Regions from separate parts of the Listeria sp. MAN/IMW/UF555 genome, predicted to be linked through region 1. Evidence: predicted binding sites of a transcription regulator. Region 1 holds the regulator's gene; each other region holds the start of a gene.
What was found. Region 1 encodes Rex, which represses fermentation and respiration genes when NADH is low (regulators of the CRP and FNR family bind a similar motif). Its sites were predicted from a motif close to TTGTGAAATATTTCACAA; they were not measured.
Positions count from the first base shown of each region.

Region 2: a site for Rex is predicted at 2,359-2,376, ahead of qoxA (cytochrome aa3 quinol oxidase subunit II). Genes of this name have one in related genera too.
Region 3: a site for Rex is predicted at 1,567-1,584, ahead of AC4PG8_RS09960 (L-lactate dehydrogenase). Genes of this name have one in related genera too.

Region 1 is NZ_JBZWZS010000002.1:286,251-297,159, reverse strand. It holds gene AC4PG8_RS08590 (ABC-F family ATP-binding cassette domain-containing protein) at 1-1,309, opposite strand, end outside; gene AC4PG8_RS08585 (redox-sensing transcriptional repressor Rex) at 1,620-2,267, shown strand; partial or broken gene AC4PG8_RS08580 (DUF4305 domain-containing protein) at 2,294-2,498, opposite strand; gene AC4PG8_RS08575 (CPBP family intramembrane glutamic endopeptidase) at 2,500-3,186, opposite strand; gene groES (co-chaperone GroES) at 3,419-3,703, shown strand; gene groL (chaperonin GroEL) at 3,736-5,364, shown strand; gene AC4PG8_RS08560 (hypothetical protein) at 5,559-5,768, shown strand; gene AC4PG8_RS08555 (hypothetical protein) at 5,813-6,205, shown strand; gene mscL (large conductance mechanosensitive channel protein MscL) at 6,262-6,648, opposite strand; gene AC4PG8_RS08545 (hypothetical protein) at 6,709-6,900, opposite strand; gene AC4PG8_RS08540 (copper resistance CopC/CopD family protein) at 7,046-8,671, shown strand; gene AC4PG8_RS08535 (YcnI family copper-binding membrane protein) at 8,684-9,301, shown strand; gene AC4PG8_RS08530 (MOSC domain-containing protein) at 9,320-9,961, shown strand; gene AC4PG8_RS08525 (potassium channel family protein) at 9,967-10,710, opposite strand; gene AC4PG8_RS08520 (COX15/CtaA family protein) at 10,820-10,909, opposite strand, start outside.
Region 2 is NZ_JBZWZS010000003.1:192,620-203,528, reverse strand. It holds gene mvaD (diphosphomevalonate decarboxylase) at 1-898, shown strand, start outside; gene AC4PG8_RS10775 (phosphomevalonate kinase) at 888-1,958, shown strand; gene AC4PG8_RS10770 (hypothetical protein) at 2,052-2,228, opposite strand; gene qoxA (cytochrome aa3 quinol oxidase subunit II) at 2,616-3,722, shown strand; gene qoxB (cytochrome aa3 quinol oxidase subunit I) at 3,740-5,719, shown strand; gene qoxC (cytochrome aa3 quinol oxidase subunit III) at 5,707-6,318, shown strand; gene qoxD (cytochrome aa3 quinol oxidase subunit IV) at 6,320-6,652, shown strand; gene AC4PG8_RS10745 (6-phospho-beta-glucosidase) at 6,821-8,254, shown strand; gene AC4PG8_RS10740 (C39 family peptidase) at 8,301-9,122, opposite strand; gene AC4PG8_RS10735 (GntR family transcriptional regulator) at 9,363-10,103, shown strand; gene AC4PG8_RS10730 (PTS sugar transporter subunit IIA) at 10,119-10,520, shown strand; gene AC4PG8_RS10725 (PTS sugar transporter subunit IIB) at 10,520-10,909, shown strand, end outside.
Region 3 is NZ_JBZWZS010000003.1:12,398-23,306, reverse strand. It holds gene AC4PG8_RS09965 (DNA alkylation repair protein) at 1-490, opposite strand, end outside; gene AC4PG8_RS09960 (L-lactate dehydrogenase) at 567-1,508, opposite strand; gene AC4PG8_RS09955 (50S ribosomal protein L25/general stress protein Ctc) at 1,802-2,425, shown strand; gene AC4PG8_RS09950 (GNAT family N-acetyltransferase) at 2,515-3,099, shown strand; gene pth (aminoacyl-tRNA hydrolase) at 3,206-3,760, shown strand; gene mfd (transcription-repair coupling factor) at 3,884-7,423, shown strand; gene AC4PG8_RS09935 (putative polysaccharide biosynthesis protein) at 7,454-9,043, shown strand; gene AC4PG8_RS09930 (RNA-binding S4 domain-containing protein) at 9,078-9,344, shown strand; gene AC4PG8_RS09925 (FtsB family cell division protein) at 9,570-9,956, shown strand; gene AC4PG8_RS09920 (S1 domain-containing RNA-binding protein) at 10,107-10,535, shown strand; gene AC4PG8_RS09915 (bifunctional tRNA lysidine(34) synthetase TilS/hypoxanthine phosphoribosyltransferase HprT) at 10,646-10,909, shown strand, end outside.

The sequences.
Region 1 (10,909 bases):
ATAAGAAATTACCCAGTGTTGTTCGAACGTTCACTTCATTTAATTCTGGATAATCATCCCAAAGTTCCATCAAAACAGTTTTGTTGGATGTTAGTTTTGCTTGTTCTTGGTCATAGTAACCGATTTTGACACCTGCTCCAAAATGAAATTCACCGCTAAGAGCTGGAATATCACGAATAAGCGTTTTAAGAAGGGTAGATTTACCGATTCCGTTTGGACCAACGAGCGCTAGACTATCTTGACGTTTCATTTCGAACGTTAGATTGGAAGCAATGCGCTTGTCTTTGGCGTAACCAATACTTAATTCATCTACCATTAAAACATCTTTACCAGTTTGCTTTTCAAATTGGAAGCCGAAATGAGCAGATTTTTCGTCGCCTTGAGGTCGAGCGAGTACATCCATTTTTTCTAATTGTTTTCTTCTGCTCTGAGCTCGCTTAGTTGTAGAAGCGCGAACGATATTTCTAGCGACAAAATCTTCTAGCTTGGAAATTTGTTTTTGTTGTTTATCGAATTCTTTCCACATTTGTTCAAGTTTAGCTTGTTTTTGACTAACAAATGAACTGTAATTTCCTTTGTAGTGATCAATTCTTGTGCGGCTAATTTCGTATACTTGGTTAACGACTTTATCTAGGAAATAGCGGTCATGAGAAACGATAAGTAAAGAACCATGATAGTTTTGCAAATAGGTTTCTAACCATGCTAGTGTTTCAATGTCTAAATGGTTTGTCGGTTCATCGAGAACAAGAATATCCTGTTTCGCGAGTAATAACTTAGCCAGTGCAAGTCTTGTTTTTTGCCCACCGCTGAGTGAGGCGATTTCTACTTCATAATCTTCTGGATAAAAGCGTAAACCGTTTAAAACGGAACGGATTTCTGCTTCATACGTATACCCACCAACTTCTTTAAAAGTATGTTGCAAGGTATCGTAATCGGTCATCAATGCTTGATATTTTTCCGGATTATTATAAAGCTCAGGTTCCCCAAGACGAAGCTCCATTTTGCGTAAATCTGCTTCCATTTTTCTAAGTGAATCAAAAACACTTAACATTTCATCCCAAATTGTTTTCGTGGATTCAAGGCCAGTATTTTGAGCCAAATAGCCAATTTCGACACTTTTAGGTTTAGAAATTGTTCCGCCGTCATAACTCATTTTTCCAGCGATAATTTTAAGTAAAGTAGATTTACCAGCGCCATTTCGACCAACTAGGGCAATTCGGTCGCCTGTTTTTACTTCTAATTTAATATTATCTAAAATAACTTCTGCACCGAAGAATTTAGAAATTTGCTGAACTTGTAATAATATCATAATCTCTCTCCTCGAACGTTCTCCTTACTAGTTTATCTTAAAAGCCAAGTAATCGCAATGAGAGAAGAAGGGCTTCACGTATAAGGTAGATTGTGAAAACACTCGCATTATTTGTGATTTTAGCGTAGAATGGAAAAGAAGGAAAACACTAGATATTTTGCGGGACAAACTATTGCTTGAAAATCATGAGCAAAAAGTTTGTGCATTCCTTGTGAAATGTTTATAGTATATAAGCAAGCATGTGAAAGGAAGTACAGTTCACAAAAGCTTCAACTTCAGAAAAAATTTAAAAGAAGAAGGGACAGAAGGCATGATGGAGGAAACAACAAAAATTCCACAAGCGACAGCAAAACGCTTACCATTATATCATCGTTACTTGAAATACCTAGATGAATCAGGTAAGGAACGAGTATCATCTGCGGAATTAAGTGAAGCGGTGAAAGTTGATTCAGCGACTATTCGACGTGATTTTTCGTACTTTGGCGCATTAGGTAAGAAAGGATACGGGTATAACGTTTCTTACATACTCGACTTTTTCAGTAAAACACTTAGTCAGGACAAACAGACAAATGTTGCACTAATCGGTGTAGGTAACCTAGGTACAGCATTATTACATTATAATTTCATGAAAAACAATAATATCAAAATCGTTGCTGCATTTGATGTAGACCCAGCGAAAGTTGGTAGTGTTCAACAAGACATTCCAATTTATCACTTAAATGATATGGAAGAAATTGTTCGTGAAAATGGTGTGGAAGTAGTTATTCTGACAGTTCCAGCTGATGAAGCGCAAGTAACTGTAGATCGTTTAATTGAAGCAGATGTTAAAGGTATTCTAAACTTTACGCCAGCTCGTATTAGCGTTCCAAAACAAGTTCGTGTGCACCATATCGATCTTACAACGGAATTACAAACGTTAATCTATTTCCTGGAAAACTATCCAGCGAAAACAGAATAAAAAAACCTGTAGAAGGTAAGCAACACTTACTTTCTACAGGTTTTTTTTACGTCTTTTAAGCCCAGTGATAATAAGGCCAATACCAATACCAAAATCAATTAACATCATGAGTATAAGTATATAGGCAACAAGATCATAACCATATTCAGCCACTCGAACAATAACAAAATAGACAAATACAAGACCAAGCGCAAAATAAAGAAAACTTTGCTTTATTAATGAATTTTTCATATTATCCTCCAATGATTCCAAGACTCACGAGCAAAACAATGGTATTCATTAAAATATGTGCGCCCATCGAAACAGCAATTCGTTTCGTTTTCGTATAAAGAAAACAAAGAATTAATCCGATGACAAAATAAGTAAGTAAAAAGGAAATATCCCCGTGAAGTAGCCCAAAGAAGAGCGAACTAATAACTGCCGCCACATGAATGTTCATCACATTACTCAGCCCACCAAAAACCACTTTTCTAAAAACAAGCTCTTCTAAAATTGGCCCGAGAACTGAAATGAAAATCAAGAAAATCGGCGCAGATCTAGTTAAATCAACAAGTAATTCTGTGTTTGCCGATTCACCAATATTCCCAGAAATTAGCGTTAGAATAATGCTACAAATAAATTGTGCTACGTATAACCCAATCACTCCACCAATAATCCACACAATACTCAGAAATGGCGTAGTTTTTTCACCGAGTTCGATTTTATTTTCTTTTGGTTTTCTATAAAGCATTGGAATAATAATGGCGAGTGATAATAAATTAGAAAAAATCGACCATGTAATTACCCCATAAGTTTGAGCATCCGCTGTAGAAATCGAAGTCATACTAAGTAAAATATGTTGAACAACGGGAATCCCAATAGATGCAGAAAATAGTAATAATAAATAAACTAATACAATCGTAATATAACGTTTAGCCAAAAAATACGCATCCCTTCTAAAAACAAGCTCCAGCTAAATGCTTAAAAATAGCGGAAATAGCTCTTCTTATTGTACTAGTTATCACGCTTTACCGCAAATAAGAATTCTTTAATTTTTAAACGTTTTTGCTTGCAATTTTTATTTAGTTTGGTATCATAATAACTGTATTAGCACTCTAATGTGTCGAGTGCTAAAATGAAAAATGTAATTATATCAGAGGAGGTCATTTACATTGTTAAAACCATTAGGAGATCGTGTTGTAATTGAAGTACTTGAAGCAGAGGAAAAAACAGCGAGTGGGATTGTATTACCAGACTCTGCCAAAGAAAAACCGCAATCAGGGAAAATTGTTGCAGTCGGTTCAGGTCGTGTGCTAGATAACGGCACAAAAGAACCACTTGAAGTTGCAGAAGGTGACACGGTTATCTTCGCAAAATACTCTGGAACAGAAGTGACGTATGAAGGAACTGACTATCTGATTTTACGTGAAAGTGATATTTTAGCAATTACTAAATAATAAAAAAAGAAATAATCGGAGGGAAATATAAAATGGCAAAAGATATTAAATTTAGTGAAGATGCTCGTCGTGCCATGTTACGTGGTGTCGACCAACTAGCAAACGCAGTAAAAGTAACGCTTGGCCCAAAAGGTCGTAATGTTGTTTTAGAAAAAAAATTCGGTTCTCCGTTAATTACAAATGATGGTGTAACGATTGCAAAAGAAATCGAATTAGAAGACCCATTTGAAAACATGGGCGCAAAACTTGTATCTGAAGTTGCTTCTAAAACCAATGATGTTGCTGGGGACGGAACTACAACTGCTACCGTTTTAGCGCAAGCAATGATTCAAGAAGGCTTGAAAAACGTAACAGCTGGAGCAAATCCAGTAGGCGTACGTCGTGGTATCGAAAAAGCCGTAGCAACTGCTATTGAAGAATTAAAAGCTATCTCTAAACCAATTGAAAGCAAAGAGTCTATCGCTCAAGTTGCTGCTATTTCTTCTGGTGATGAAGAAGTTGGTAAATTAATCGCAGAAGCAATGGAACGTGTTGGTAACGATGGCGTTATTACTATTGAAGAATCCAAAGGCTTTGCAACAGAATTAGACGTAGTAGAAGGTATGCAATTTGACCGTGGCTACACTAGCCCTTACATGGTAACTGATTCCGACAAAATGGAAGCAGTCCTTGAAAAACCATACATTTTAATTACAGATAAAAAAATCAACAACATCCAAGAAATCTTACCAGTTTTAGAACAAGTTGTTCAACAAGGTCGTCCAATGCTAATTATCGCGGAAGATGTTGAAGGAGAAGCTCAAGCAACTCTAGTACTAAACAAACTTCGCGGAACATTTAACGTAGTTGCAGTGAAAGCTCCTGGTTTCGGTGACCGCCGTAAAGCAATGCTAGAAGATATTGCTGTTTTAACTGGTGGACAAGTCATCACAGAAGACCTAGGTTTAGAGCTGAAAACAGCAACAGTTGATCAACTTGGAACAGCTAACAAAGTAGTTGTAACAAAAGATGATACAACAATCGTAGAAGGAGCAGGCGATTCCACACAAATCAGCGCTCGCGTAAACCAAATCCGTGCGCAAATGGAAGAAACTACTTCTGAATTTGATAGAGAAAAATTACAAGAACGCTTAGCAAAACTTGCAGGTGGAGTAGCTGTTGTTAAAGTCGGAGCTGCAACTGAAACAGAGCTAAAAGAACGTAAATTACGTATTGAAGATGCCCTTAACTCTACTCGTGCAGCAGTAGAAGAAGGTATCGTAGCTGGTGGTGGTACTGCCCTTGTAAGTATTTACAATAAAGTAGCAGCACTAGAAGCAGAAGGCGATGTAGAAACAGGTATCAACATCGTGCTTCGTTCCCTAGAAGAACCAGTTCGTCAAATCGCGCATAACGCTGGACTTGAAGGTTCCGTTATCGTAGAACGCTTGAAACACGAAGCAGTTGGCGTTGGTTTCAACGCAGCTAATGGCGAATGGGTAAACATGATTGACGCTGGTATTGTCGATCCAACAAAAGTTACTCGTTCCGCATTACAAAACGCTTCATCTGTTGCTGCTCTTCTATTAACTACAGAAGCTGTTGTAGCAGATCAACCAGATGAAAACGGTCCAGCAGCAGGCCCAGATATGGGAATGGGCGGCATGGGCGGTATGATGTAATTCATATCAACCGAACAATAAAAAGATCTCTGAATTTTTTCAGGGGTCTTTTTTTGTATTAAATAGAAGTCAGCTGCCACATTTTTATAACAACAAACCAAAACTTGTCACGGGGCATACAATTTTGGGACCTAAAAAGTAATCAGTTCTCTCCTAACCATTGTTATAATAAAAGAAAAGGAGATGCACTTGCTATGAGAGAAAATTCCATTATTGGTCGAATTATTGCATTTTGTGCGATTTGCTTTGCATTTTTTAATCCGAAAACGGTGACTTATTGGCTTGGAGTACGCGCGGAATCTGGGCCGGCTTGGTATCTTACAACAGTTGTCGCATGCGGAATTGCTGTTTTCGTACTGATCGATTTAATCAAAAAAATAAAACGAAGAAAAGCGGCAGAATGATAATTTTCGTGGTATACTACTAGAAAAACGACTAGGAGAACGCCATGAACTGGACACGTATAAGTAGTATTTTAATAGTTGGTTTTACAGCATTTGGAGCAATTTATGGGGGATTATCGATGGTTTTTAAGCCTAGTGGTAGTCTTTTATCACTTTCAACCGGATTGCTTGATGGTTCACCGTTTGTCGATTATTTAATCCCAGGCATATTTTTATTCATATTTGTTGGGTTATTCCATTTAGCAGCACTAATTTATTTACTAAAAAAATTACCACGAACAAAAGAAGTCATGTTTGCAGCCGCCGCCGTACTCGCAGTCTGGATGGTTGTTCAAATACTCATTATCGGTTATGTATTTATTTTACAAATTATCTTTTTAGTAGTCGCTGTGGTGGAAATGTTCTTAGCGGTACAATTAAAGAAACAACAACAATAAAAAAACAGGAACCTTTAGTCAGAAATAATGACTTAGGTTCCTGTTTTTTTATGTGCTTATTTTTGTTGTTCTTTTAATAAATCGCGAATTTCTTTTAAGTATTCTTCTGTTGGAGGTACTGGTGTCTCTTCGGTTGGTTGTTCTTTTTTCTTGATAAAGCTAGTAAGTATTTTGACAAAAATAAAAATGGCAAAAGCGATGATGACAAAGTCCACGATGGATTGAATAAAAGCACCGTACTGAATGACTGATTTTCCAACTTTGAAGCTTAAATCTGTGAAATCAAGGCCACCGAGGAGTACACCAACGAATGGCATGATGATGTTATCTACTAAAGATGAAACGATTTTTCCGAAAGCAGCCCCAATAACAACGGCCACCGCAAGATCTAGTACATTCCCTTTTAACGCGAAGTCTCTAAATTCAACTAACATTTTTTTCATAAAATTCACCTCCCACATCTCAGTATAAAACATCTAACTGCGATGTGAAAGCAACTGAACTTATTTTAGTAATAAACTGCCGATGTATAGTGTCGGGGCCATTAAAGCATAACCAATAATAATAAAAGTAAGTGTTCGAAGCCAGAAAGAGCCCAGAATATTTGGTTTCCATTTAGCTAAGAGTGCTTGAAGCCACATCGTGATGAGTGTAACAAATGCAAACATAAAAAATAATTCAATATAACGAAGCATAGAAAAATCCCCCTTTTCCTTTTCTTTCACTATGCCATAATCGCTATATCTTTTGCAATAGCGAGTGAGCCAATTATTTCCATTCAATTCTTGCACGTGATAAGTTAAAAAGAGTAAAACCGTTCGTTCGAAAAAGGAGCAGCAAATGAAATTATTTAAAAGGATCAGTTTTATTTTAATCGTGTTATACATATTAATTGTGCCAGTTCAGCATGTTTCTGCGCATGCTTATTTGGAAAATTCAAACCCAGCCGATCAATCGCATATAAAAACAGCGCCAGAAAAAGTAACGCTCGTGTTTAATGAAGAAATTGAAGCGGATTTTCCTTTAATAGAAGTAAAAGATTCAAGTGGAAAGCGGGTTGAGACAGGGAAGACAGCTGTTTCTAAGAAGAATGATCATATGGTGGAAGCTTCCTTGCCAGCTGAATTAAAAGCAGACGTCTATTCCGTATCGTGGCGAGTTGTTTCTGCTGACGGCCACACGGTAAGTGGCGTCATATCATTTAAATTAGGTGATACAAAAGCGACATTCCAAAGCACCGAAGTACCATCAAATGCTTTCGATCTGCAAATTAGTTCCGTTCAAAAAGCAATACTTTATATAGGATTTTCATTGTTTATCGGGATGCTAGTTTTTGGACTAGGACTTTATCCGCGAAAAGAGCAATTAACAGCAAAAATTACGACGCGTTTAAAGAAAATTATCTGGTTTGCGCTCGCCTTTCTTGGCACGGCGCTACTAATGCAACTTTTTGTACAAACGAGCATTACAACAGGTGTTTCTATTAGCGAAAGTTTCCAGCCGGATAAATTAGCGGCTTTCTTAACGACGAAAACAGGCTATATTTGGCTTAGTGAGCTTATCTCATGGCTCGTGCTTGTTATTTTTACTGTTATTATGGTTCGTAAAAATAAACAATGGAGCTGGTTCGCGCTTCTGACAGAGAGTGCATTAATTGGTTATTTGATTTTTGCGAAGGCTCAGAATGGACATGCTGCAGCGAGTGCCGATAAAATAGTAAGTATCACAGCAGATATGCTTCATATGATTGCAGCAAGTGTTTGGGTTGGTGGCATTTTAGTACTATTATTCGTATTACCGAAAACCGGAAAAGCGCGTGAAGTTTGGAGCAGATTTGCCATTGTTGCAATCATCGCGGTAGCTTCAATACTAGTTAGTGGCTTACTTATGGCAGTGATGAACATTGGTCAAATGGCAAACTTATTTACAACCAACTACGGTAAAATTCTTCTTTTCAAAATCGGTTTATTTTTACTAATGGCATTATTAGGTTTAGGACATTACATCTATCTTAAACTCAAAAACAAAAAGTTGCCATTTAAAACGATTTTAATTGAGCTTATCATTGGGACGATCATTCTTATCGTCGCAAGTGTTTTAACAAACGTACAAACCCCGCCACCACCTGCCCCAAAAGCATTTGATGAAACAATTGCAGCAGAAGGCGAAAATGCAAAAATCAATTTACGAGTAGAGCCAGCGACAGTCGGACAAAACCAATTTATCATCACTTTCACTTCCGCAGATGGAGCCACCAAAACAGATTTCGAACAAGTGACTATCACAACAAAATCTACTAAAACTGATGAAAAAGCCACTTTCCAAGCAAAACTTGCAAATGAGAACCAATATTTTGCAGAAGGACTTTATATTAACCAAACTGGAAAATGGGAAATTACGGTCCATGGCCTAACGAAAGATTTTACCGATATTAATCAAACATTTACAACCAATATTACACAGTAAAGGGGAAAAACAATGAAAAAAATTATTAGTTCGCTCGTCGTTTTATTAGCAGTTTTTATTATTCCATTTGAGGCAAGTGCGCATGTGTCAGTTTTACCAAGTGAGTCCACTGTTGACTCTTGGGAAACTTATACAATGAAAGTACCTTCCGAAAAAGACGCTGCATCAAAGAAAATCGTTTTAAAAGTAGCGAAAGGTGTTTCATTCGAATCATATGAACCCGTTCCCGGCTGGACGACTACAGTAGATAAGAAAAACAGTACAGTGACATGGCAAACGGAAGGCAGCGGGATTGAAAAAGGTCAATTCCAACGTTTTAGTTTTATCGCCAAAAATCCAAGTGAAGAAGGAGAAGTTGCTTGGAATGCCTACCAATATTATGAAGATGGCTCTATTGTCGAGTGGGTTGGCGCAGAAGATTCCGAAACCCCTCATGCAACAACGAAAATTTTGAAAGACTCATCCAAACAAACAACTGGCTCACACGGAGAAATGGTTGCAGGAGCCGAGAATACTGCTGGGGATACAAGCGAGTCTAATGACAATACCATTTTGCTATGGACGGCGCTTGCCATTGGTGTGCTCGCATTAATTACAAGCATTCTTGCTATCTTAAGCCGAAAAAAATAACATCAAAGGAGTAAACAGATGAAACCGAAAATCATCCATTTAGCAGTTGGAAAACCAAAAAATTTAACCCTTCCAAATAATAAACGAATGATGACTGGAATTGAAAAAAAGCTCGTTAAAAAAGCCCAATTAACTATGAATGGCTTTGAAAACGATGCACCTCATAATTTGAAATATCACGGTGGTGTGGATCGAACTGTATGCATTTATCCATATGAGCATTACGCAAAATGGGCTGAAATGTTTGGGGAAGAATTACAAGTAACCGCATTTGGTGAGAATCTCATTGTCACTAATATGTTAGAAAGTACGGTCCAAATCGGTGATAAATTTCAAATTGGCGAAACCGTAATACAAGTAACAGAAGCACGAAATCCGTGTAGCACGATTGAGAAATTTAATGGAATACCAGATCTCTATAAAGCAATTCGCGAAACGGGTTTAACAGGTTATCTGTGCCGAACAATTACCCCAGGGGAAATTAGTGAATCAGCTGAAATGAAACAAATTCACCAAGAGTCGCACGGAGTAACAGTTGCCTTTTGTCATGAAAAAGTATTGCATAAAAAAGGCACACAAGAAGACTTTGAGCGGATTTTAGCTGTTCAAGCTTTATCTGAACGTTACCGGAATCAAGTCGAAAAGCTAATAAAAAAGTGATAGCGTCATTCGCTATCACTTTTTTTGGTCTCGTTTATTAATTCATTTTTTCTCAGTGTTAAAAATTGCTCAACTACTGCAATTTCTTCTTTCGTTAAATCAGGTGTATCGGCAATTAATTGGGTGATCTTACTTGCGCGTTGTGTGCTAGAAGTAGACGTTTTTTTAGCGCGGAAAAAGTTGGTTAAAGTACTAGTTATCATCCCAATAAACGCTATCCCAAATAGCATCATTATCGATGCCAAAATTCGCCCAATTGGTGTGACTGGAACAATATCGCCATAGCCTACTGTAGTCGCCGTAACGATTGCCCACCAAAGTGCATCAGGATAGTTGTTTATTTCAGGTTCAATAAAAACCATTGGAACAGGAATAATAATTACAAGCAATACAAAAATCATTAAAAATCGATTCAATCCATTGGAACGGAAAAAGCCATATATCGGCATAATATAACGTCTTCCCATCGCAGTAATACTCAGAAGATGGACAAAACTTACGATCCGAGCCGCTCTGAACCCACCGTAAAAAGGAATAATTGCAATCAGCTGGAAAGGATGCGTTTTTACATAATGCCACTTATCATCTGCTCGGTGAAACCTAACAAAATAATCTAATGTAAATATCACCCAAATAATCCAATTTAAAATAAAAGTAAAGTTGTTTCTGTACGGCAATAGGGCAAGGGAAAGTAGTATGAGACCAAGCATAAAAATCTCATAAATCATTTTTCTCTTTGTTTTATCCAAGTTATTCACCTCGTTTGACTTATACTCTCACTTATTTTAGCATAAAAACGACTGAAAACTGTAGATAAAACAAAAACAGCTGATGATTTTTGGTCATCAGCTGCTTTCTTTATTTAATTCGTAGCCGATTACTTTTACTTCTTGATGCGAGTAAGCATAGGTAGCAAAGTAAGGCGAAGAGCATTGTAATAATTAAGCT
Region 2 (10,909 bases), on a different contig from region 1:
TCTACCTGCAAACAGTAGTTTATCCTTCACGGTAGATAAATTTTATACAAAAACAACGGTAGAATGGGACGGAAACTTAGCCCAGGATACATTTATTCTAAATAATGAACAAAAAACGGATGCAAAAGTAGCTCGTTTTATAGATAAAATGCGTGAAGAATTCGGTATTTCAGCAAAAGCAAAAATCACTTCCGAAAATCACGTTCCAACTGCGGCAGGGCTTGCTTCATCGGCTTCTGCATTTGCAGCTCTTGCACTTGCTGGATCTAGTGCTGCTGGCAGAAAAGACACAAAAGAATACATTTCCAGACTGGCTCGTTTCGGGTCTGGTTCTGCTTCTCGTTCCGTTTTCGGCGATTTTGTCATTTGGGAAAAAGGTGAGCTCGCGGATGGTAGTGATTCATTTGCCGTACCTTTTACCAATAAATTATGTGACAAAATGTCTCTTGTAGTCGCAGTCGTTTCTGATAAAGAAAAGAAAGTTTCTAGTCGGGATGGAATGCGCCTAACTGTTGAAACATCTCCGTTTTTCGAAAAATGGGTTTCTGCTGCTGAAACAGACTTGGAAGAAATGAAACAAGCTATTTTGGAGGAAGATTTCATCAAAGTTGGCGAAATCACAGAACGAAACGGAATGAAAATGCATGCGACAACGCTTGGTGCAGAGCCTCCTTTTACTTATTTTCAACCTTTGTCGCTAGAAATAATGGATGCTGTTAGAGAATTGCGTGAAAACGGCATACCAGCCTATTTCACAATGGATGCTGGTCCAAATGTTAAAGTTATTTGTGAGCGTGAAAATGAAAATATCGTAGCAGATAAGTTGTCAGGTTTGGCTAAAAACGTTCTAATTTGCCACGCTGGTAAGGAAGCGAGTGTTATATCAGATGAAAAATAAACTACAAGTTAAAATACCCGGAAAATTATATGTTGCTGGTGAGTATGCGGTGGTAGAATCCGGTCACACAGCCATTCTAACTGCAGTTAATCGTTATATAACGCTAACTCTTGAAGATAGTGAACGCAATGAATTATGGATTCCACATTATGAAAATCCAGTTTCATGGCCAATTGGCGGAGAACTTAAACCAGACGGGGAACATTGGACATTTACAGCTGAAGCAATTAATATCGCGACAACTTTCCTAAAATCAGAAGGTATAGAACTAACTCCTGTGAAGATGGTCATTGAAACAGAACTAATCGACCAATCTGGCGCAAAGTATGGACTCGGTTCAAGCGCAGCCGCGACGGTTGCTGTAATCAACGCGCTAATGACGAAATTTTATCCAGAAATATCAATGCTTAAAAAATTCAAGCTAGCTGCCCTTTCACATTTAGTTGTGCAAGGTAATGGCTCTTGTGGTGATATTGCTTCTTGTATGTATGGCGGCTGGATTGCTTATACGACGTTTGATCAAGAATGGGTGAAGCATCGTTTAGCTTATAAATCACTCGAATGGTTTATGAAAGAGCCGTGGCCAATGCTTCAAATCGAAACATTAGAAGAACCAGTGCCGACTTTTTCTGTAGGTTGGACGGGCACACCTGTAAGTACCGGAAAACTAGTTTCGCAAATTCATGCTTTTAAACAAGAAGATAGCAAGAATTATCAACATTTTTTAACTAGAAATAACGAGATTATGAAGCAAATAATTCAAGCTTTCCATACAAAAGATGAGGAATTGCTTTATTCATCTATTAAAGAAAATCGTCGCATTCTCCAAGAACTCGGAACAAAAGCTGGCGTAAATATTGAAACCAGCTTATTAAAAGAACTAGCGGACTCAGCCGAAAACATGGGTGGTGCAGGAAAATCATCTGGCTCTGGTGGCGGCGACTGCGGAATAGCTTTCTCGAAAACGAAAGAACTAGCCGAAAAACTTGTCAATGAGTGGGAAAATCTTGGTATTAAACATTTACCTTTCCATACAGGGAGAGTTCAAATTACTGAATAATAGAGATACAACTAAGAAAGCCGAACAACTTTTATGTAAAAGTTGTTCGGCTTTTAGTTTAATCATTTAAAATAAAGTAACAAACTAAATCTTTTATTCAGTCTTATTTTTTTTAGATAAATTATCCGCGTGTATAAAAATACCCATTCCAACAGCTGATATAATGCCAGAGGCTGCACCAGAAATAATATCCATGAAATATAATACGGGTGTAGCGATAATAATTAAAATTCCCAATACCAACTCTATTATTCGAAATGTCCTTCTCATCTTGCCACTCCTTGTGGAATTAAAGTATGCTACAAAACTAATATACCATGAAAAACATCTTTCCATATAAAAATCATATACTTTTTGTTTTGAATTTCACAAACTAGGGAATAGTGAACAGAATAAAAGTTTGTGAAATATTTAATATATCAGGTTTTTGAACTAAGGTATTAAATCAGATATAATGAGTTAGAGTATGAACATAGTGATTCTAAAAATGCTAATCAGTTCAGAAAAAAGTTTGTGAGCTTTTTTAAAAGAATCAAATAGTAAAGCATTTTTTCAGTTACATAGGAGTTCTAAAAAGCTTCTTTCAGCACTCCGGTAATGGTATTTTTGCGCAAAAATACACATTAGAAAACATCAAAAGGAAAAGAGGGGATTCGGGTGTCAAAGGTACTTAAATCTTTGCTGCTTACGGCACTACTTGGGGTTACCGGCCTTATAAGTGGTTGTGGTGACTTGACGGTACTTAATCCAAAAGGGCCAGTTGCAAAAGGTCAGTCGGACTTAATTATTTATTCGATTATATTTATGCTGGTTATTGTTTTGACGATTTTTGTATTGTTTACGATTATGTTGGTTAAATACCGCGAACGGAAAGACATTTCAAACTATGAGCCAGATATGCATGGTAGTAGAAAACTGGAAATTTTTTGGACATTAATTCCAGTTGCTATCGTTATTGCTCTGGCTATTCCGACTGTAAAAACAATTTATGCAGGGGAAGAAGCACCAAAAGTGACTTCGCATAAAGATCCAATTGTTATTTACGCAACAAGTGCAGACTGGAAATGGATTTTTAGTTATCCAGATGAGTCAATTGAAACGGTCAACTATGTAAATATTCCAACCGACCGTCCTGTTCTGTTTAAATTAACTTCAGCAGATACGATGACAAGTTTTTGGGTACCACAATTAGGTGGACAAAAATATGCGATGTCTGGAATGACGATGAATTTATATTTACAAGCAGATGAGGTTGGTACGTATAAAGGCCGTAATGCAAACTTCAATGGTGAAGGTTTTGCGGATCAACGCTTTGACGTAGTAGCTCAATCTGAAAAAGATTTCAAGAAATGGGCAAAAGAAACAAAAGCGAACTCGCCAGTTATTACGCAAGACACATATGACCGTCTTTTAATTCCTGGAAGCTCCAAGAAAAAAACTTATTCTGGTACGCATTTAGCATTTGTTGATGTAGCAGCTGATCCAGAGTATGTTTTCTATGCCTACAAACGTTTTGGTTATGAGATGACAAATCCGCATAATCCAAACACAAAATCAACCATTTCTGATAAACCAATGCTTCCGGTTCGTCCTGTGACAGTAACTAATCCGCAATTTGAGCGTCATGATATGAAGCCACAAATTATTAAAAACGGCGAAGGTTACCACGAGGATAAACACCGCGAAGATGAAATGAAGAAAATGGAAGATGACATCCAAACAAATGAATTCAATAAAAAAGAATCGGATGACGCAGGGAACTAAAAGGGGGGACATAAGGCATGAAATGGAATGAGTTTATCGTAACTGGCGACCCAATGATTTTAGGTGCGCAGATTTCTATCGTACTTGTAAGTATTGGTGTTGTTGCGTTACTAACTTATACAAAAAAATGGAAGTGGCTCATGAAAGAGTGGATTTCTTCCGTTGATCATAAAAAAATAGGTATTATGTACTTGCTTGCTGCTGTCTTAATGTTTTTCCGTGGTGGTGTGGATGCGCTAATGATGCGTACCCAGCTCGCTTTACCGGATATGAAATTTTTAGACGCACAGCATTACAATGAAGTATTTTCTACGCACGGAACAATTATGATTTTATTTATGGCGATGCCGTTTATCATCGGACTGATGAACATCGCAGTACCACTTCAAATTGGTGCGCGTGATGTAGCATTTCCATTTTTAAACAACTTAAGTTTTTGGACGTTCTTTATGGGAGCGATGCTATTTAACTTATCATTCGTAATTGGTGGTTCGCCAGATGCTGGTTGGACAAACTATGCGCCACTTGCGACAGATTTTAGCGCGGGATATGGAATTAACTTCTATCTTCTAGGTGTTCAAATCGCTGGTATTGGTACACTGATGACGGGGATTAACTTTTTCGTTACGATTTTAAGAATGCGTACAAAAGGTATGACGTTAATGAAAATGCCAATGTTTACTTGGTCTTCATTGATTACAAGTTTGATTATTATTTTCGCTTTCCCAGTTTTAACAGTGGCACTTGCTTTGATGTCATTTGATCGACTGTTTGGGACAGCATTCTTCACACTCACGAATGGCGGGCTCCCAATGATGTGGGCCAACTTGTTCTGGGTTTGGGGACATCCGGAAGTATATATTGTTATTTTGCCAGCTTTCGGTATTTTCTCAGAGATTATTTCTACTTTCTCCAGGAAAAAATTATTCGGTTATCCGGCGATGGTTGCCGCGATGGCAGTTATTTCTTTACTAAGTTTCCTAGTTTGGGTCCATCACTTCTTTACAATGGGATCAGGGGCGCTTGTTAACTCCTTCTTCTCCATTACAACGATGATGATTGCGATACCGACCGGGATTAAGATATTCAACTGGCTCTTTACAATGTACAAAGGGCGAATAACCTTTACAACGCCAATGCTTTGGTCACTTGCCTTTATCCCTAACTTTGTTGTCGGTGGGGTAACTGGGGTTATGCTTGCGATGGCTGCGGCCGATTATCAATATCACAATACGTACTTCTTAGTATCCCATTTCCACTACGTATTAATTGCTGGAACCGTGTTCTCCTGCTTTGCCGGGCTTACATACTGGTATCCAAAAATGGTCGGTTACAGACTAAATGAAAAAATTGGTAAATGGTTCTTCTGGATTTTCGTTGTTGGATTTAACGTTTGTTTCTTCCCGCAATATTTCCTAGGACTAGATGGTATGCCGCGTCGTATTTACACTTACGTACAAGGTGATGGCTGGACAACGCTTAACTTTATTTCCACAGTGGGCGGATTCTTGATGGGTGTAGCATTCTTAGTTCTTTGCTACAACATCTACTACAGCTATAAAAACTCTAAACGTGAAGTTACTGGTGACCCGTGGGATGCTCGTACGCTTGAATGGGCTACAAGTTCTGCAGTTCCTCCAAAATATAACTTTGCTGTTTTACCAGAATGGAATGACTTGGATGATTTCTGGAATAGAAAACAAAAAGGCGATCCATATGTAAATGATAAAAATTATAAACCAATCCATATGCCAAGTAATACCATGGTTGGGTTTGTAATGTCTGTCTTCTTCTTCATTGCAGGTTTCGGACTAGTCTTCTACTGGTACTGGATGGGAATTCTTGGTCTAGTTGGTATTTTAGGATGTATGATTTATCGTTCGTTCCAAAATAACGATGGTTACCACGTCGAAGTGGACGAAATTAAAGAAACAGAAGAACATAATGCGCGCGAACTTGCGACTGGTGTGAAGGAGGGTAACCCATGGAATCTGTAGAAACAAACAAAAATCTGCCAATTGAATATAGATCAGAACAAGGTCGATTAAATATTCTTGGATTCTGGATTTTCCTTGGCGCCGAAATTGCATTGTTTGCGACGCTTTTTGCGACTTACTTTGTTATGAGAAAGGCTGGCTCGAATGCGGGTCATCCGCCAGCAGAAATGTTCGAACTTTGGCTTGTACTAATAATGACATTTTTACTATTAGCAAGTAGTTTTACGTGTGGTCTAGCAATTGGTGAGATGCGTAAAGGCAATGTGAAAATGTTGACGATTTACTCGATTATCACACTGATTCTTGGTGCGGGTTTTGTTGGCTTTGAGCTTTATGAATTTGCACACTATGTGACAGAAGGCGTTACAATGCAAATCGGTTCTTACTGGTCAGCATTCTTCGTTCTACTAGGGACACATGGACTTCACGTAACAGTCGGGATTTTCTGGATTAGTTTTATTCTGATTCAAATTAAAATGCATGGTTTGACGCCAAAAACAGCATCAAAAGTATTTATTTCCAGTTTATACTGGCATTTCCTTGATGTTGTGTGGATTTTCATTTTCACCGGTGTCTATTTGCTAGGGATGGTGAACTAATATGGCACAAAATAATAAATCAAATGCAGCTCATGCTGAAGGTGGCATTCCTTGGAAACATATTGTTGGTTTCGCGCTATCGATTATTTTGACGCTTCTAGCAGTCTGGGTAGCCATTTATTCGACGCTAACAACAAATGTTAAGGTAGTTATTATTTTCATCTTTGCGTTCATTCAAGCAGCCCTACAGCTTCTGATGTTCATGCATATGACTGAAGGCCGCGATGGCAAAATTCAAATTGGTAATATTTTATTCGCAGCATTTATTGCGATTGTCGTAGTTATTGGTTCTTATTGGGTAATGGAAATTGGCCATATGAATCACTTGTTATAATTTAAAAAAGACTGGTATGGAATTCATTTTCTGTACCAGTTTTTTTGCAATTTTAAAGGGGTTAACAGCTTTTCTAAAAAAATTTTAAAATAATTGCTTGCTATGTAATGCATTACATATTCTATAGTGGAGAAGTAAAATTATATCCGTGAGAGGAGATACACAAAAATGACAGAATCAAAATTTCCTAAAGGCTTCTTATGGGGCGGAGCAGTTGCTGCCAACCAATGTGAGGGAGCTTATCTTGAAGACGGTAAAGGACTTTCACTTGTTGACATCCTTCCAACAGTAGAGGATGGACGCTGGGAAGCTTTATTCAATCCATCGAAAGCGCTTGCTACAGATTATGGTTTTTATCCAAGTCACGAATCAATTGATTTTTATCATCGTTATAAAGAAGACATTAAATTAATGGCAGAAATGGGATTCAAATGTTTCCGTATGTCCATCAGCTGGCCACGTATTTTCCCGAATGGTGACGAAACGACACCAAATGAAAAAGGTTTAGCGTTTTATGATGCAGTTTTTGATGAATGTCATAAATATGGCATCGAACCAGTTGTTACAATCAACCATTTTGATACTCCGCTTGAAGTTTTCAAAAAATATGGTGGTTGGAAAAATCGTAAATGTATCGACTTTTACTTAAATTTCTGTGAAGCAATTTTCACGCGTTATAAAGATAAAGTAAAATATTGGATGACATTTAATGAAATCAACATGATTCTTCATCTTCCATACATTGGTGGAGGTTTAGACGTTACTAAAGAAGCTAATCCAGAGGAAGTTAAATATCAAGCTGCTCATCATCAATTAGTTGCATCTGCTTTAGCGACAAAACTTGGTCATGAAATCAACCCTGAAAATCAAATCGGTTGTATGCTTGCAGCGGGTAACACGTATCCAATGACTTGTAATCCAAAAGATGTCTGGAAATCTATCGAGGCGGACCGTGAAGGCTACTTCTTCATTGACGTTCAAGCACGCGGATACTACCCAAGCTACACTAAACGTTTCTTCAAAGAACACAACATCAACATCAAAATGGAAGATGGCGATTTAGACGCATTACGCGATCACACAGTTGATTACGTGGCATTCAGCTACTATTCTTCTCGTCTAACAAGCGCAGATCCAGAGAAAAACAAAGAAACAGAAGGCAACGTTTTCGCAACACTAAAAAACCCATACCTAAAAGCAAGCGAATGGGGTTGGCAAATTGATCCACTAGGTCTACGTATTACAATGAATACAATTTACGACCGTTACCAAAAACCACTTTTCATCGTTGAAAATGGCTTAGGTGCAGTGGATACTGTGGAAGAAGACGGCTCAATTAATGATGATTACAGAATTGACTATATGCGTGAACACGTTCGCGAAATGGGCGAAGCAATCGAGGACGGCGTGGAACTTCTTGGTTATACACCATGGGGCTGCATCGACCTTGTCAGCGCTGGCTCTGGCGAAATGAAAAAACGTTATGGCTTCATCTACGTTGACCGCGATAACAAAGGCAACGGAACACTAAACCGCTCGAAGAAAAAATCATTCGACTGGTACAAAAAAGTAATTGAAACAAATGGTAAAGATATCGACTAGGATATAGTAAACCCCCACTTTCATCATCGGAAGTGGGGATTTTATTTTAATAAGAAATCGCGCGTTTTGCTTGTTTACTCCAACAAGTATTAAAATAACTTTGCGAAATTCGCGCATTTTTTTGACCAGACCAGCTGTCGTTATAGTAAAAATTATTTTTATCATAACCGGTAATGGTGATCGCGTGAACGGAAAAACCATGGAAATTACTAACCCAAGCTACGACCGGACGTTTTTTATTCAGCTGATTTTTAATACCAGCTAAATTTGTTCCAGTCATATTCTTCGCGCTGCCAGTATATTTTTTCACTTGATTAACTAAAGCCGGTGGATAAATCGTCCAGCCACTTTTAGAAAAGGGATTCCCAACAAAACCATAATTTGGATTGGATTTATGTCGCTTCATTTCTTTTGCAAGCTTGACTTTATCGACATTTTTCCCAGCATAGCGCAGCATCATCGCAATATTAGTAATCTCACAGCCCGTTGGTAATTGTGGACGCTGAACGATTAATGGCACGTTCATTTGTACAATTTTTGGCGTTGATGGCGCTGGTGCAGGTGCAGCGGTTGCGGCTTTTACATATTTCCCAGATACATAGCCATTTTTCCCTTTAAAACTAAAGCGATACCAGTTGTTGGATGTTTTTGCAATTGCTTTAAATTTAGTATTATTTTTAAGCCAGCCGATGACTTTCCCAGATGTCGCATTAGTTGAACGGACATTAAGGCTTGCGGTTGTTACCATTTGTTTATTAATCACAGTTTCTTTCGCCGCTGCCTGACCGGTCGTTGCTACACTAAATACACTTAAAACTAACCCAAGAACAAGTATCCATTTCCCCCATTTACCAAAAAAAGTCCCCATTATATCCCCCTTTGATTCAGATTACTTATTTATACCCTATTTTTTTAAAATGAAAAGAAAACGCTTGCATAAATAGAATGGCCGTGGTACTATGAAAATGAACTTAACGTGTTAACCGGTTATTAGTATAAAGTTCAGTGATAGCAGGCGAATTCAAGTTTGCAATCAAAAATGTATCATGGTACCATTAACCTAAAACTTAACGTGTTAACGCGCGGGATGCTTTAGGGGGAAATTGTTATGGCAGAACCAAAATACGCTATTATAATCAATGATATTAAGCGATTAATTAGTGACGGAACTTTTAAGCCAGGAGAAAAAATTTATTCAGAAGATGAACTAAAAAAGAAATACAATGTTAGTAATACTACTGTTGTTCGCGCTTTACATGAATTAGTCAGAGCTGGAATTTTAGCGCGTTACCAAGGAAAAGGAACCTATGTTAGTAAATCTATTATTAACGAAGAAGTTATTTTTAATGAATATACGACCGTTCCTAATGGTAAATTCAACCGAAAAACAAAAATTGCTAACGAGCACACAAAAGTTGTAGCTATTAATGAAATTCAGGATGCGAGAATTGCCAAAAACTTGCAAATTCCACCTGAAAACATGATTGTTCATTTTCAACGAATTCGTCTGATTGATGATGTGCCTTGGACAGTACAAAACAACTATATGGCAAAAGCCAATTTGATCAACGTAGATTTAACCAATTTTGAAAGATTTAATTCTTTATCAGAAGTAATTAAAGAGCTTTATGGTATTAATATTCTGCACGAAGCGATGAAAGAGCGAATTCAAGTCGAATTTCCAGTAAAAGACAAAAATAATTTTAAATTACTCGAAATTGACTCCGAACTACCGCTTTACCACATTGAAAGAATAACTTATGTGCCAGAGGGGCAACCCTATGAATATATTGAAAGTTATTTACGGCATAATTTTTACTCTATTGAAATCGAAAAGAAAAAACAATAGAAGGGAGTTAATTACTTGGATTATATTATCGCAGCACATGGCCGGTACGCGCAGGAAGTGAAGAATAGTTGCCAAATGATTACTGGCCAAACAACGAATATCAAAGCAGTTACTTTTACTGAAGAAATGGGGGTGAAAGATGTATTAGAAGCATACGCGGCAGTTTATTCACCTGGAAATGAAACCGCTATCATTGTGGATATTGTCGGTGGAACTCCGTGTAATGCCGCGCAAATGTTTCATGCAAAACACCCAGAAGTGAAGGTTGTGTCTGGGTTGTCACTCGGATTAATCATTCCGCTTAGTCTAGGGGAAACTTTAGAAGGAGCAATGCTTGGCGCGCAAGAAAATATTCAATTTGTGGAATTAAAAGTAAATAATACGATAATAAGCGATGATGGGGAGGAAGAGGACTGATGGGAAGTAACGGAATCAAACACGTTCGCGTAGATGAAAGATTAATTCATGGCCAAGTAGCGACAATGTGGACTAATACAATAAAAGCAACTCGAATCATGATTGTTGACGATGCCGTTGTAAAAAATGACATGGAAAAAATTGCGCTAAAAACAGCAGTGCCAGCTGGGGTAAAACTAAGTATTTTGACAGTAAAAGGTGCTGCAAATAATATTAATAACGATAAGTACGTAGGTCAGCAAGTTTTCTTAATCGTAAAATCGCCACATGCACTTCGCGGTTTAGTGGATGCGGGTGTAGAACTTCCCCAAATCAACGTAGGAAATATGTCAACCAAAGCAGGAAGCCGCCAAGTCAAAAAATCAGTAAGCGTGACAGATGAAAATTTG
Region 3 (10,909 bases), on a different contig from region 1:
TTGATTCGGATTGTAATGTTTCTTTCGCGCGTTGTAGTAATGCCTCTGCTTCAGGCAAGTTGTTAATATGCTCGCTATAAATCTGCCAGCCCATGGATTTAGTTAAATCATACTCGCTCTCAATCCACTTCTTTGCAAAAAGAAGTGCATCATCACGTTTGCTTACGATCGATGCTAGTCCAAAGGTGAGTTGTGACCATGTTTCGCGAAAAGCTACATTCCATTTTTCGATTTGCTCGGTAGTTACTTTGTTTGGATTGACCGCAAGTAAACCAAGATAAATTAAGTCGCTGTTATTTGATTCGATTAGCTCTACGGCCAGTTCATGGTTTTTAGTTAATTTTTCGCGGCGGATAATTTTCTTTAAGTCTCCAATTTTTAGTCCGTAAAGATCTAATGAATCCGGACAACCGTGATTACGAAAAATTTTAATCGTATTGGGGTTTTCTAAGGCTTGTAGCTCGGTGTCAAGTTGGTCAAAAGTAATCATACGCGTCACTCCTCTCGAATAAATTAAGTATAACAAAAAAGCATGCAAAATCGCATGCTTTTAGGAATTAAGAATATTAGTCGATTTGTTTCATTGCGTCGTCTAGAACTTTTTTAAGTGTGTCTGCGGAGTTTTTCATTTGTTCTTTTTCTTTATCGTTTAAGTTCATTTCAACAATGTGGCGAACTCCTTGGCGGTTAACTACTGCTGGTGCGCCGATGTAAATATCGTTCATACCATAGTGGCCATCTAAATAAACAGAAAGTGGTAAAATCGCATTTTCGTTATTTAGGATCGCTTTTGTAATACGAGCAAGAGCCGCAGCAACGCCGTAGAATGTAGCGCCTTTTTTATTGATAATTTCGTAAGCTGCATCACGAACGCTTACGAAAATAGTATCCATTGCACCTTGTTCGTCTTCGTTAATCCATTCAGTGATTGGAAGGCCACCAACTGTTGTATGGCTCCATGCTGGGAATTCTGTGTCGCCGTGTTCGCCGAGGATATAACCATGGACGTTACGAGCATCCACTTTTAAGTAATCGGCAATCGACATACGGAAACGTGCTGTATCAAGGCTTGTTCCAGAACCGATAACGCGTTCTTTTGGAAGACCTGAGAATTTCCATGTAGCGTAAGTTAAGATGTCTACTGGGTTAGAAGCGATTAAGAAGATACCGTCAAATCCGCTCGCCATAACTTCATCCACAATGCCTTTCATGATTTTGATATTGCGGTTTACTAGGTCTAAACGAGTTTCACCAGGTTTTTGTGCAGTCCCAGCAGTGACAACAACTAAGTCTGCATCATGGCAGTCGCTATAATTTGCTGAGTAGATTTTCTTCGGTGTGGAAAATGGAACGGCGTGGCTTAAATCCATCGCATCCCCGATTGTTCTGTCTTTATCTATGTCAATAATGCCGAATTCTTGTCCGATACTTAAGTTTACACAAGCAAATGCATAACTAGAACCAACTGCTCCGTCGCCAACTAAAATAATTTTTTGATGATCTTTCATTTCGAATTCCTCCTATAAAAAATCTATTTACTAGTACAGTATAACATGTATTTTTCATTTGTGAAGCATTGAACGTCCTAAATTTTAAAAAGTTGTTATAATAAATTTATGAAAACGCTATAGTACAGTTTGAAAGCGTCTGCATTAGGAGCGGTTCGCTATTTTCTGTTTACCTTTTATTGAGAATTATAAACCTTTTAAAGAGAAATAAGGCTTTTGCTTTGTTTTGCTATTTTTCTAAAGGGTAGATATAATATAGATGTACCAAAATTGAATGAGTGGAGTGATTTTTTATGGCAACAACATTAGAGGTCCAGAAAAGAGAAACAACGCAACATTCAGAAGTAACGAGATTGCGTAGTGAAGGAAAAGTGCCTGGAATTATTTATGGTTACAAATCGGAAAATGTTCCAGTTTCCGTTGATTCTTTGGAATTAATCAAAGCAGTTCGTGACAATGGTCGAAACGCCGTATTTTCAGTTACTGTAGACGGCAAGAAATTAAATGTTTTATTACATGAATATCAAGTGGATCCGTTAAAAGACGTATTAGTACACGTTGATTTACTAGCTGTTGATATGAATGAAGAAGTTGAGACTGATGTTCGCGTGGTATTAGTTGGTGATGCTCCAGGCGTTAAAGCTGGCGGTGTACTTCAACAAATTATCCATGATGTAAAAGTTTCAGCAACACCAGAAAAATTACCAGAAACAATTGAATTAGACATTTCTTCATTAGAAATCGGTGATGTTTTAACTACAAACGACCTTCCTGAAAACAAAGATTATGTCGTGCAAGCAGAGGAAGAAGAAACAGTTGTTACCGTTTCTGCTCCACGTGCTGAAGAAGAACCAACGACTACGGAAGCACCAGAACCAGAAGCTGTACATGGTAATGATGAAGAACCAGTTGAATAATTTTTTATAAATAAGGATGGAAGATTCGCATTTGTTTGCGATATCTTCCATTTTTTTTGTTATAATAGCTGTATGAAGGAGGCGGTTTCATGCTTGATAAATCAGTACCACATATTTCTGTTGCAATGGTAAATCATAGTGCTACCAAATATCCTGAGTTCAGTTTGCCAGAAGGTTATTCGTTTCGTTTTTATAGAGATGGGCTGGAGGAAGACTGGTGCAGTTTGCAACTAGAAACTGGCCAAGTTCCATCGATGGAAAGTATTCGGATGCGTTTTAATACAGAATTTGGAAATGAAAAAGAAAAATTAGCCAAGCGCTGCGTCTTTGTAGAAGCCCCAGACGGCGAAATTATCGGGACCGCAATGCTTTGGGATGGAAATACATTTGGCGAGATGGCAAGCCGCATTCATTGGGTCGCTGTACTCGACTCGCACGGCGGAAAAGGTATCGCCAAAGCCTTGTTATCTAAAATTCTCGGCTTAAACAAAAGTGATTTCGTCTATCTAACAACGCAGACAGGAAGTTACCAAGCTATTTATCTTTATCAAAAATTTGGCTTTGAAAAATTCGTGGGTGAAACTCCTGAAAATTGGAAAACAGAAAACTTTCAAGCAGAAAACGAAAAAGCTTGGCAAATAATTGAAAATAAAATTGCGGAATACAAGGCTTAGTTGGAAAACTTTCAACCAATGGAAATCCGTGTTATAATCAAAAAAACATCGAAACAAAAACCAGTTCATTCGTGAAGTGGTTTAGTTCATGTAAGGAGAAGCTTTTATGAAATTAATCGCAGGACTCGGAAATCCGGGCAAAAAATATGAACGTACCCGGCATAATGTCGGTTTTATGGTAGTAGATGAGCTGAGTTTTCGCCATCAAACCCCTTGGAAAAAATCAAAATTTAACGGTATGGTAAGTGAAATTAATGTGGGCGGCGAGAAAATGATTCTAGTTAAACCACTGACTTTCATGAACGCTTCTGGTGAGTGCATTCGTCCGCTAATGGATTACTACAATATCCAGATAGAAGACGTTCTAATTGTATATGATGACTTAGATTTACCAGTTGGGAAAATCAGATTGCGCCAAAAAGGTAGCGCAGGTGGTCATAATGGGATGAAATCAATTATTCAACACGTCAAGACGCAAGAGTTTAATCGTATCCGTGTGGGTGTCAGTCGTCCTTTAAAAGGGGAAGTCATCCATTATGTATTAGGAGATTTTCCAAAAGCGGAACAACCTGATATTATCGCAGCAATTCAAAAAAGCGCAGATGCTATTGAAGATTTTGCGCAAACACCATTTATTGAAGTAATGAATAAGTATAATTAAAAAATAGACTATCCGAGAGGCGTGGCAATGCTTTTGCCACGTATTTCGGTCTTTCTTCTAGCGTGTGATTTAATCTTGCATTGCATAGAATGAATTTTCTGACAAAAAAGGAGCTGTTTTCCCTTGAAAGGATTACAACAATTAATATATGAACAAAAAGATATTCGCGCGGTCTTAAATGCGCTTGATGAAAAAGAAAAATCACAACTTGTCACAGGGCTGACAGGCTCTTCGCGTGCACTTTTTGCGAGTGTAGTGGAAGGTGCATCTAAGCGGCCAGTTGTGTTTGTAACGCATAATTTGTACCATGCGCAAAAATTATACGATGATTTACTTTCTTTAATAGATGTTGATAGATTGTTTTTATATCCAGCAGATGAATTGATTTCTTCAGAGTTAAGTATTTCTAGTCCAGAATTGCGTGGTCAACGTGTTGAGGCGCTCGACTTCTTATTATCTGGCAAACCAGGAATTGTAATTGTTCCAGTTGCGGGACTTAGAAAAATGCTTCCACCTGTCTCGTTATGGAAACATTTTAATATATCTATCGTTGAAGGCGAAGAAATCGATCCAGATGTATTGCGCCAAAAATTAGTCACTATGGGTTACACGATGAGTGGAATGGTTAACACCCCAGGAGAATTCAGTGTCCGCGGGGGCATCATTGATATTTATCCGATTACAGAAGAATTTCCGATTAGAATAGAACTTTTCGATACCGAAGTGGATTCTCTTCGTTTCTTTGATGTGGAGACACAGCGTTCGACAACACGTGTTGAAGAATTCCGTTTGCTTCCCGCGACAGAAATCATCTTAGATCAAAGCTATTATCCTGACATTGTTACTCGTTTAGAAAAGAAAATGACGCTTACGTTAAATGAACTAAAAGAAAATGAAGATAAACAAGCACTCGTTGAAAATTTAGAAGAAGATTTAGAAATGTTGCGTTCTGGCGTAAAACCAGACATGTTCTTTAAATATATTGGTTTAGCTTATCCAGATCCAGCTTCACTTTTCGATTATTTGCCAAAAAACACTGCTATATTACTCGATGAATTTGCGCGGATTTTAGAAACCGAAGAAAGTTTGGAGCGGGAAGAAGCTGAGTGGCAGACTGAAACATTAAGTCGCATGGAAACAGTTCGCGACGTTCAAGTAAGCCATTCATTCAAAAAATTATTAGATGAAAACCATTCGCCCAAAATATACTTAACGCTTTTCCAAAAACAAATGGCAAGTATGCGCGTGTCAAAAACGACCAATATCGTTTATAAACAAATGCAGCAATTTCACGGTCAAATGAATGTTTTAAAAACAGAAATAGAAAGTTGGCACAAAAATAATTATGCCGTAGTTATCTTAGCGCCAAACTTAGAACGCGCTGAAAAAATGCAGCAAACTTTAGCTGATTACGATATGGAAAGCACGATTTTGAAAAAAGAATCGGATGTACCAAAATACGGTATGGTTCAATTTGTCATCGGAACGTTCCAAAACGGTTTTGAACTTCCGCTTGCAAAAGTAGCCATTATTAGTGAAACTGAACTTTTTAATAAAAAAATCAAAAAGGTGAAAAAACGTCAAAAACTTTCTAATGCAGAGCGAATTCAAAGTTATTCTGAATTAAAAGTTGGAGACTATGTGGTTCACGTTAATCATGGTATCGCCCGTTATGTGGGGATGGAAACACTAGATATTAACGGCGTGCACAAAGATTATTTGCTACTTGTTTACCAAGGTGAGGATAAACTTTTCATTCCAGTGGATCAACTTGATTTAGTTCAAAAATATGTTGGTGCAGAAGGGAAATCCCCAAGGTTAAACAAACTAGGTGGTGCTGAATGGAAGCGTGTGAAGAAGAAAGTACAAGCTTCTGTCCAAGATATTGCCGACGATTTAATCAAATTATATGCCGAACGAGAAGCTGAAAAAGGGTATGCTTTTAGTGCGGATGACGAAATGCAGCGCGAATTTGAGGAAGCCTTTCCGTACCAAGAAACCGACGACCAATTGCGCTCAATTTCAGAAATTAAAAAAGATATGGAACGCCCGCGCCCGATGGATCGACTTTTGGTTGGAGATGTTGGTTACGGGAAAACCGAAGTGGCTTTAAGAGCTGCTTTCAAAGCAATTATGGATGGCAAGCAAGTTGCGTTCTTAGTCCCAACGACTATTTTGGCGCAACAACATTATGAAACAATGAAAGAACGGTTCCAAGGTTTCCCAATCGAAATCGGACTTTTAAGCCGTTTCCGTACAAAAAAACAACAAACAGAAACGTTAAAAGGAATGAAAAATGGCACAGTTGATATTGTTGTCGGAACGCACCGCCTATTATCAAAAGACGTTGAGTACCAAGATTTAGGCTTGCTTGTAGTCGACGAAGAACAACGATTTGGCGTAACTCACAAAGAAAAAATCAAACAAATGCGTTCAAAAATAGACGTGCTAACTCTTACTGCAACACCAATTCCGAGAACACTTCATATGTCTATGCTCGGCGTTCGTGACTTATCTGTTATCGAAACGCCTCCAGCGAACCGTTTTCCAGTTCAAACATACGTAGCAGAGCAAAATAACGTTTTAGTTCGCGAGGCAATTGAACGTGAGTTGGCGCGGGATGGGCAAGTTTATTATCTTTACAACCGTGTTGAATCAATTACGCAAAAAGCTGATGAGATTTCTGCGATGGTTCCGGATGCGCGTGTTGCAACGGCTCATGGTCAAATGGGTGAATCGGAATTAGAATCGGTTATTTTAAGTTTCCTTGAAGGAGAATTCGATGTGCTTGTTACGACAACTATTATTGAAACCGGAGTAGATATTCCGAACGTTAATACGCTTTTCGTGCAAGATGCTGACCGTATGGGACTATCACAACTGTACCAATTGCGCGGACGGGTAGGACGCTGGAACAGAATCGCATATGCTTACTTTATGTATCAAAAAGATAAAATTTTGCGTGAGGAAGCTGAAAAACGCTTATCAGCCATTAAAGAGTTTACCGAGTTAGGCTCTGGATTTAAGATTGCAATGCGCGACTTATCCATTCGTGGGGCTGGAAATATCCTTGGAGCGCAACAACACGGCTTTATTGATTCGGTCGGCTTCGATCTATACTCGCAAATGCTAAAAGAAGCAATTGAAGCGAAAAAACCGAAAGAAGAACAAAAGCAAATCGTTCCAGTCGAAATCGACATTCAGGCAGATGCCTATATTCCAGAATATTATATTACTGACGGGCGCCAAAAAATTGAGATGTACAAACGTTTCCGAAATATTGAATCGTTACTCGACCTAGAAGACTTGCAAAGCGACATGATTGACCGTTTCGGTGAGTATCCAGAAGAAGTTGAATATTTATTTACGATGACAGAGCTCAAAGTACATGCGCTTGAAGTTGGAATTGAGTCAGTTAAACAAGAACAAAATAAAATTACGATGTTATTCTCAGAAAGCGGAACAGCTGGAATTCGCGGAGACATCGTCATGCAAATTATTGGCGAATTTGGTCGTATGGTTGGAGTCGGCATGGAAGGAACACAGCTGAAAATCACTATAAATGTCCAAAATAAACCTTTAAAAGAATGGTTATATCAAGTGAAAAGTTTAGCTGAAAAACTTCGTGGAGCTATGAAAGAACAAGTATCTACCGAAAAGTAGTACATTATTAAGACGAAAGGAGGTGGCGGGATGTCAGAACGTTCCATGAAGGGACTAATGAAAGGAGCGGCTTGGCTAACCGCTGCCTCGTTTATTTCTAAATTACTTAGTGCAGTTTACCGAGTACCTTTTCAAAATATGGTGGGGGATGTTGGATTTTATATTTTTCAACAAGTATATCCAATATATGGAATTGCGATGACACTTGCGCTTGGAGGCTTCCCAGTTGTTATTTCTAAAATGCTGGCAGAAGCAGAGGGCGATTTAAGAAGGCAGCAAATAATTATGCGCGCTGTCTCCCGGATGCTTCGAATTGTAAGCATCGTGATTTTTGCTTTCTTATTCATATTTGCAGGTTTGATTGCAATCATGATGGGCGATCCAGCCCTTTCTGAGTTGATTCGCGTTATTAGCTTTGTGTTTTTACTTATGCCACAACTCGCGTTCATGCGCGGATTTTTTCAAGGCGAGGGAGACATGATACCAACCGCAATTTCTCAAACAGTCGAACAAATAATTCGAGTAGCTATCATTTTAATTGGTGCAGGACTTGCGCTCAATTTGGGACTTAATCTATATGACGCAGGCTCGATGGCGATGAGCGGTGCATTTTTTGGCGGGGTTGCAGGAATCTTTATTTTGCGCCACTTTTATAATAAAAAAGTCGCGCTTGGAGGAGGATTACAACCTGCTGTATTTGCAAATAAGGAAGAAAAAGTAGGGATTGGCCGGGCTTTTTTACGGCAAAGTGTAGCGATCTGTGTGGTCAGTTCCATGCTGATTTTATTTCAATTAGTGGATTCTTTTCAAGTTTATCGGTTAATGAGCGATTCGGGAATTCCGGAATTTATCGCTAAATCACTCAAAGGGATATACGACCGCGGGCAGCCAATTTTGCAATTAGGACTTGTATTATCAACGGGGCTCGCTCTTGCGCTTGTTCCAATGATTACTGCGGCAAGGGTTCAAAATCAACAAAAAGAACTCAAACGATCCATTTTATTAGCAGTTAAAATTACATTGATTTTATCGGGAGCAGAAACTGTTGGCTTAATCGTTATTATGCGCCCTTTAAATCAAATGCTATTTCAAACGCCAGATGGAACCTTTGTCTTACAATTATTCATGCCCGCCGTTTTCCTAAGTTCATTAATTGTAATGCTGAGTAGTATTTTACAAGGCTTCGGAAAAATCATCGTACCCGCAGTTGGTGTTGGAATCGGTCTTATTGTAAAATGGATTACAGGCAGCTTACTAATACCACGACTTGCAACTATTGGCGCGTCAATCTCAACGTGTATTGGCCTACTGATAGTCCTAATCATCTGTTACATTTCGCTTAAACAGACCATTCGTGTACCATTTGTAGAGAAAACAATGATTTTAAGATTAGTCGCTGCGTTAGCTTTAATGGCAGTAGTTCCGTGTTTGTTCGAATGGTTCGCTCCGTTAAGTACTAGACTCGGAAGTGCATTCCAAGCTATAACAAGTGCCGCTATTGGCGGAAGCGTTTTTCTTGTTTTTGCTCTGAGGTACAAATTGCTCGGCCCGAAAGATTTCGTTTTCCTTCCGTTTGGCTCCAAATTACTCGCACTTAGTAAGTTTGTTGCACGGAAATAATAATATAAAGTAGGTGAATAAAATGGCAACAACTATGCGCTTAGATAAATATTTAAAAGTTTCAAGATTAATTAAAAGACGAACAGTAGCAAAAGAAGTAGCTGAAAAAGGACGCATCGCTGTCAATGGAGTAACAGCTAAACCAGGAACAAATGTAAAATCTGGTGACGAACTTGTGATTCGCTTTGGTCCAAAAATCGTTACAGCAAAAATTGAACGCTTAGAAGAAAATGCAAAGAAAGAACAAGCAACAGAAATGTATACAATTTTAAAAGAAGAACGCACAGATGAAAGCAGATAGAAAAATCGTTTGAAATCGCGCACGTTAGCCGATTTCAAACGATTTTTTATTGCGCATAATAAAGTACAAACAATTTTTTGCAAAAAAGTCAAGAAAAATATCATAAAAAAAGCGGATTCCAATAGACAAATGCCTGATTTATTGATATTATTTTAAGCAAGAAACGTTTTTTTCTCTACCGAATTTCACAGATAAGAGCAAATAAGAACATGGGAGGGACGATGTATGAAAAAAGCCGAATCAAAAGTAGCGAGAATAGAAAACCGCTATATTAAAGATACCGCAACAATGAAAAAAACTCGTAATCGTCGCCGCATTGCCCTGTTCCGTAGACTTGCTTTTATGGCCATTATCTTTGCAGTCGTTGGTGGACTACTAACTATTACGTATACCAAACAAGTTTTAGCCCTCAAAGACAAAAAAGAAAAACAAGTGCAAGTAGATAAGAAAATGGTTGCAATGAAGGATGAACAAGAAGCGCTAAATGACCAAATCAAAAAACTTCATGATGATGAGTACATAGCCAAATTAGCAAGAAGTGAATATTATTTATCCAAAGATGGAGAAATTATTTTTAATATTCCCGAAGAAAATTCGAAACAAAAAGAGTAAGTCAGAGCCGAGCCGTCATTCTCCATGGTAAATCAAAGGGAAAATATAGTTGAGTATTTTTGGAGTTTGTAAGTTTGACTGTTTGACACTCTTTTTATTATAGCTATAATTAAGCAATAGAGTGATATTTTAAGGAGGACGCATTTTTTTATGTCGATCGAAGTAGGCAACAAGTTACAAGGGAAGGTTACTGGAATTACTAATTTTGGAGCATTTGTGGAGCTAGAAGGTGGCAAAACAGGTTTAGTCCATATTAGTGAGGTAGCAGATAACTATGTTAAAGACATTAATGACATCTTAACTGTAGGGGATGAAGTTACTGTCAAAGTAATGAATATTGGTGATGATGGCAAGATTGGTCTGTCCATTCGTAAAGCAGTAGATCGTCCGGACCGCCCAGAAAAAAGTTATGATCGTAAGCCAAAATACAGCAAAAAACCTGCTGGAAACTATGTGAAACCAGCCGAGAGCTTTGAAGATATAATGTCTAAATTCTTGAAAGATAGTGATGAAAGACTTACTACTATCAAACGCCAAACAGAATCTAAACGTGGCGGCCGAGGCGCAAAACGCGGCTAAAACGCTAAAAACTAATTGTAAAGTATAGAAGGATGCACCGTATTGGATCATAATACGGTGCACTTTTTGATAAAATGTGAGAGCCGAATTTCGAAGGAAGGGTTTCTTGAATGGATGACACCAAAAAACGAATACATAAATATATCGAGAAACATGACTTAATCCGATCCGATGATAAATTGCTTGTGGCAGTTTCTGGTGGGCCGGATTCTTTTGCGTTGCTCCATTTTTTATGGTCAGCTAAGTTAGTTCCAAAAGAAGCTATCGCCGTTGCTCATCTAAATCACCATTTACGAGAAAATGCAGAAAAAGAGAAACTCGCCGTTCAGACTTTTTGCGAAGAGCGGGGTATTCCATTTTTTATAGAAGAAGTA